2 regions of the Paenibacillus sp. FSL K6-2862 genome follow, and region 1 is predicted to be linked to the other one. Evidence: riboswitches for the same ligand, from Rfam matches in the RefSeq annotation. Region 1 holds a riboswitch; the other holds the start of a gene.
The links. A riboswitch is a leader RNA that binds a small molecule or an ion and turns the genes downstream of it on or off. The one in region 1 is predicted to bind glycine.
Positions count from the first base shown of each region.

Region 2: another riboswitch for glycine. It lies ahead of gcvT (glycine cleavage system aminomethyltransferase GcvT); the one in region 1 lies ahead of sdaAB (L-serine ammonia-lyase, iron-sulfur-dependent subunit beta).

Region 1 is NZ_JBBOSN010000001.1:467,810-471,116, forward strand. Features, by position in the region: gene MHB82_RS02275 (MFS transporter) at 1-1,277, shown strand, start outside; glycine riboswitch at 1,471-1,596, shown strand; glycine riboswitch at 1,601-1,703, shown strand; gene sdaAB (L-serine ammonia-lyase, iron-sulfur-dependent subunit beta) at 1,810-2,499, shown strand; gene sdaAA (L-serine ammonia-lyase, iron-sulfur-dependent, subunit alpha) at 2,489-3,307, shown strand, end outside.
Region 2 is NZ_JBBOSN010000001.1:5,178,124-5,181,430, forward strand. Features, by position in the region: gene MHB82_RS23370 (PTS mannitol transporter subunit IICB) at 1-167, opposite strand, end outside; gene gcvH (glycine cleavage system protein GcvH) at 596-988, opposite strand; glycine riboswitch at 1,328-1,451, shown strand; glycine riboswitch at 1,455-1,557, shown strand; gene gcvT (glycine cleavage system aminomethyltransferase GcvT) at 1,746-2,882, shown strand; gene gcvPA (aminomethyl-transferring glycine dehydrogenase subunit GcvPA) at 2,879-3,307, shown strand, end outside.

The DNA of each region.
Region 1 (3,307 bases):
TGAGCAATGATCGAGATCAGGGGAAAGGGAAGGGCGCCGAGTCAGGTGGATGGAGACATGCCGGCTTGCTGCTGGGCGGAGTAGGCATATCCAATCTGGGGGATTTTATCTACATTGTGGCCATTAATTTGATGGTGCTTAACATGACACAGTCCCCGGCGGCAGTTGCAGGCTTGTGGATTATCTCGCCGATTGCATCGGTATGCACCAAGTTCTGGTCAGGCAGTCTGATTGACCGCTACGACCAGCGGCAGCTGATGATTGGGGCGGATGTGGCGAGAGCTGTGCTCGTGGCATTGCTTCCGCTGATGCCCAGTCTATGGATGATGTACGGCATCATGTTTCTTGTCAGCATGTCGTCATCCATATTCGTACCTTCTTCGCAGGTGTACATCACCCGACTGGTTCCTGCTGAGCGGCGCAAGCGATTCAATTCCCTGCAGGCAATGATCAGCTCAGGTGCTTTTATTACAGGCCCAGCCATAGCCGGAGTCATGTTGATTTATCTGTCTCCTGCAGCAGCGATCTATGCCAATGCAGCTTCCTTTGTAGTATCGGCGCTTATCCTGATGTTACTGCCAAGGCTGGGCACGGGAGAGCAGAGCAGCGGTAGGACAAGGCTAACCCCTCGTCTGATCGCCCAGGATTGGCGAGCCGTGATGCTATTCAGTCGCCAAGCAGGATATGTGGTGGGCATCTATGCCTTGTTCCAGATTATTCTTGTTATTGGCATGTCGCTGGATGCACAGGAAGTGGTGTTTATCCGTCAAGTCATGAGCCTGTCCGAGTCACAGTATGGTGCGTTGATGAGTGTTACTGGAGCTGGATACATGGCGGGTTCTCTGCTGGTTTGGTTGTTCGCCAAACATTTGTCCATTCGCCACATGATGGGCGGGGGCGTGCTCTTGGTTGCGCTTGGTTATTTCCTGTTCGCTCGTTCGTTTTCGTTCGAACTTGCCGCATTCGCCTTTATTTTGCTCGGTTTGTGTTCGGCGCCAGCAAACACGGGACTGGTCACCTTTTATCAGAATAATATACCGGTAGACTTGATGGGGCGAATGAGCAGCGTACTTGGACTCATGCTGAGTGCATTGCAGGTCATTTCGATTTTGGTCATGGGTGTAGTTGCCGAAGTGATCTCTCTTCGAACGGTATATACGGTCGTTTCGGCAGTTCTGATGCTGGGTGCCCTTCTGTTATGGCTTACGAGCTGGCTTCCTTCAAGACAGTCAGTTTATAAGGATCACAGCTCTTCCTCAAAATCTCTCCATAGCTAGTCTATATCCTATTGGAAACTGAACGATTCCGTGGAAAGCTGCATATAATAGTAGAGGAATTTTGCCAAGATGATAATGATGCGTTACTTTTGTTGACATTACTTGTGTTGCATATTAATCTGTTATATGAATGATCAATCTTATAAGGACAACGTTTGATATGTGTTCAAGCGAATATATACGATACAGCGGATGAGAACGAGCGGGAGAGACCTCGGCAGGTCATTGGTTTCAGTAGGCTGCCAGGCACCGAAGGAGCAAGCCGCTGCGCACCCGGCGCAGGTGGTTAATCTCTCAGGTAAATGTACCATCGTTGGACGCAACTCTGGAGAGTGCGCGAATGCGCCACCCAAGGGGTATATGATGAGAAGGGTACCCCATGGGGGCGGCCTCTGATCATGAAACTCTCAGGTAACGAGGACAGAGAGAGGGCCTAAGGCCTTCTACTGTCCTTTTTTGATGTCATCATTCAGTAATGAAGGAACATTATGGTGCATGTCTGGATGGATAGGACGATATGGAGGGGTGCAGGATGCGATTTAAAGATGTTTTTTCAATTATTGGTCCGTCGATGACGGGGCCTTCAAGTTCACATACAGCTGGGGCAGCGAGACTGGGAAGAATTGCACGGCAGTGGCTGGGGTGTACGCCTGAACGTGCCAGGCTGACACTGTACGGCTCATTTGCCGATACGTATCAAGGTCACGGTACGGATCTGGCGTTAATTGGTGGTTTGCTTGACTATGTCACTGATGATCCGCGGATACCAGACGCCGAGGAATATGCTGAACAAGCGGGCATGGAGGTTGAGTTCTACACGAGCGGACTGCCTGCTCCACATCCGAATACGGTCAAAATTGAGTTGTGGCACGGTGAGCGTCAATGTTCACTCGTTGGTGCTTCGATTGGCGGTGGCAGCGTGTCGGTGCATACGTTAAATGATTTCCGGGTACAGATCAGCGGGGAATTCCCCACACTCGTTCTGCGTCATGCGGACAAGGCAGGGGTGCTTGCTTCCGTGACGTCTACGATCAGCTCCTCAGGGGTTAACATCGGTTATATGCAGGTAGACCGGAAAGCCCGGGATGGCGAAGCACTAACAGCGATGGAAATGGACGGAGCACCAAGTGGCGAGATGTTGGAACGCTTGCGTTCACTGGATCATGTGCTGGATATTCGCGTCATTGATTTGAAGAGAGGGGTTGATTCGGATGAGGTTTAAGCACTTGCATGAGTTGAATACGATCTGTACGGCTGAATCCAAAACCATTGCCCGGCTAATGATCGAGGAGCAGGTTCAGGAGACCAATACGCCGGAAGCGGACGTTGTGCGGCAGATGTCGGAATATTATCAGGTGATGAAAGAGGCTGTACGCAAAGGACTGACGGAGGACACCACTTCGCGCAGTGGCTTGACTGGCGGAGACGGCAAAAAGATGGCCGAATATATTCGCCAGGGCGAAACCTGCTCGGGTGACGCTTCCGCACTGGCAATGGCCTATGCCTTGTGTGTATCTGAAGTCAACGCATCGATGGGCCGGATTGTGGCAACACCTACAGCAGGTTCTTGCGGAATTATCCCTGGTGTATTCATCAGCTCCCAGGAGCGATTCGGATGGAGTGATGAGCATCTGGTGAACGGCTTATTCTGTGCAGGTGCAATTGGATATGTCATTGCCAATAACTCGTTTATTTCAGGTGCAGAGGGTGGCTGTCAGGCAGAAGTCGGTTCGGCGATCGGCATGGCTGCCGGTGCAATGGTGGAGCTGCGCGGAGGGACGCCGGAGCAGGTCGTTCATGCCGTAGGTCTCGCGTTAAAAAATACACTGGGCCTCATCTGCGATCCGGTCGCAGGGCTTGTTGAAATTCCATGCATCGTCCGCAACGGACTGGGTGCGGTAACGGCACTGGCTGCAGCCGATATGGCGCTGGCCGGGGTAAGAAGTGCCATTCCATCGGATGAAGTCATCGACGTCATGCTGGAAGTGGGAAGTGCGATGCCGAGCAGGCACCGCGAGACAGCGCAGGGC
Region 2 (3,307 bases), 4.7 Mb from region 1:
TCCGCGTTAGGGAACCAGCCCTTTTCAATAAAGAGTGCCGTAATTAATCCCCAGGCAATAAATGCACCCATATTCGGCATAACCATACCACTCAGGAATCGGCCAAAACGCTGAACGCCTACCCGGAGACCGCCTTTGGAATTGGACGTTTGGTCCAAGTTACTCATTGTATTATCCTCCTCGGATCAAGTAGTTATCATTTATGAAAGGGGTATCATTCCTCCCCTGCTGTTATCCTAAGCCAGATTGGTCTCCGGTTCAACGAAATGAAAGCGTACTTTCGTCATGATCATTGATGACAACATTGTGTTTATGTAATCGTTTTTATGGTGATGAGAGGGTTCTAACCATTGATATACTTAGCTTTTTTCGTGTGTGACTTATATCATTTACGGTGTTGGATTCTATAATATAGCTTGTGCGTTTCAGCCTTATTCCATCCTGTTCAAGTACCTCATCTGGCAACAATCCTGTCTTTCAGAACACGAAAAAGCCTGCATGAGCTTTAAGGCTCACACAGACTCTGAAGACGTGCACGACCGTCCAATGTATAAAAAATCATAGATTAATAAAGGTTATTTAGTGCAAATATATTCTACTCCTCGGTTTGCTTACGATATGCATCAGCATTCATAAGTTTAGACAACGCTGCTGTCAAATCACCTTCAACACGAATCTCGATCATCCAGCCTTCTTCGTAAGGCGAACTGTTGACGAGTTCAGGTGCATCCTGCAGTGCTTCATTCACGGCAATAATGGAACCACTTACCGGAGAAAACAAATCTGAAACCGTCTTAACGGATTCAATCGTACCAATACTTTCTTCCGCTTTTACATCCGATTCAAGGTCAGGCAATTCCACAAACACAATGTCACCCAGCTGATGCTGCGCGAACTCGGTAATGCCGATCCGTACAGTATCCTCCCCTACGGTTTGCACCCACTCGTGCTCTTCACTGTACAGGAAATCACTTTTCAATTCGCTCATCGATATCCGCCTCGCTTTTCATTAATGAGTGCATGCGTCCTTCGGCCAACCTTTTTCCCAGAACATAGCGTAAGATATTTTTGAATGAAATGTCAAGATACCTCACAAATTATTTGATTTTTGATGATTACAGCCTGTAACGCAAACACCCTCACTCTACATATAATGGGTAATATTAGAATAGTAAGCGCACTCTTTTTATATACACGAACAATAATAATAAACTAATAAATATTATTCGGTTTTTTATTAATTTTCGTGATATCGTTCTTGACATCGATAGTGGATTCACGTTTTAATGAGAGAGTAAATGTTAATTGTTGTGTGCATCACCCGCGGATGAATGTAAAGGGAGAGATTACCCGTGACGCCCAACTCTTGGATGCATGCGGTAACGCCGAAGGAGTAAACCACCCGACAAGCGGGAGGTGAATCTCTCAGGCAAAAGGACTTTTACGGGACGCAACTCTGGAGAGCATCTATTCGCCCTGTATGGGGCGTTTTGATCACCCAAGGGGAAACCTGCTGCAACTTATTGGCGGGGTAACTCTCAGGTACCAAGGACAGAGCCTAAGAATACAGCGTGCTTCTGGCATGCCGGTTCTTTGGCCTGTCCTTTTCCTTTTTCCCAAAAAAACGAAAGTCAGGATCGAGCCGGCGCTGTCATCAGCGCAGCCTTAATCATACTTATCCAAGAAAAGAACGCATCATTCATGTTATACACTCGGCCCGGTAGCGGCCATAACGAGGTGATTTGATGTCCAATTTGCTTAGAACTCCACTCTATCCACTTTATCAGCAATATGAAGGTGTACGGTGCATCGATTTTGGCGGCTGGGAGCTTCCGGTGCAATTCAGCGGGATTCAGAAGGAACATGAAGCGGTGCGCGAACGGGCTGGACTGTTCGATGTATCCCACATGGGTGAATTCACGGTGCAGGGTGAACAGGCCGAAGCATTTTTGCAGAAACTGACGACCAACGACGTGACCACCCTGGTCCCCGGCCAGGCACAATACACGTTAATGTGTTACCCGGACGGTGGCGTAGTGGACGATCTGCTCGTATACAAGCTGGAAGATCAGCATTATATGCTCGTCGTGAATGCCTCCAATATCGACAATGACTGGGCATGGCTGCAGGAGCACATGGTCCCTGGGGTGAGCATGACGAATGACTCCGCGGAAACAGCTCTCCTGGCTCTACAGGGCCCGCTTGCTGCAGACACCATCGGAAAAGTTACTGATACCGACGTATCCATAATCGAGCCTTTTCGTTTTGTACAGAATGCTGAGGTCTGTGGTGTAAAACTGCTGCTGTCCCGCACCGGTTATACCGGAGAAGACGGCTTCGAACTATACGTACAGGCAGATCAGGCCCCTAAGGTCTGGAACGGATTGATGGAGGCGGGTGCTGACCACGGACTGGTTCCGGCTGGACTTGGTGCCCGGGATACACTTCGATTCGAAGCGAAGCTGCCCCTCTACGGACAGGAATTGTCGCCGACCATTTCACCGCTGGAAGCAGGCGTTGGCATGTTTGTGAAGCTGAATGCCGGACCTTTTATCGGACACGAAGCGCTATTGCAGCAAAAGAATGATGGACCTGCCCGCAAACTGGTCGGCATTGAAGTGCTGGAACGCGGGATTCCACGTCCCCACTATCCTATCTACGCAGAAGGCGTGCAGATCGGGGAAGTAACAACCGGTACACAGTCCCCTACGCTGAAGCGCAATCTGGGGCTCGCCCTAATTAATAGCCAATATGCTGCACTCGGCACCCCGCTCGAGATTGAGATTCGCGGCAAAAAGCTGAAAGCCGAAGTTGTGAAGACCCCTTTTCATAAACGGACACGTACGTCAAAGACACCTACCCAAGGAGCTGAGCAAGCATGAGCAAGCACCGCTACATTCCCATGACTGAACAGGATCAGAGCGCCATGCTCGCAACCATCGGTGTGGACACGATTGAAGATCTGTTCCAGGACATTCCGCAGGAGATTCGTTATCAAGGCGAGCTGCCTGTTTCCTCCAAACTGGATGAATACACACTGACACGTCATATGTCTAAGCAAGCCGGCGCGAATGCCAATTTTGAGACACACGCCAGTTTCCTGGGTGCAGGCATTTACGATCATCACATCCCTTCCGTTATTAATCATGTCATTTCCCGTTCCGAGTTCTATACTGCCTATACGCCATATCAGCCCGAAATCAGTCAGGGCGAGCTCCAGGCGATCTTCGAATTCCAATCGTATATCTGTGAACTGACTGGAATGGCTGTAGCCAATGCGAGTATGTATGATGGTGCGACCGCATTT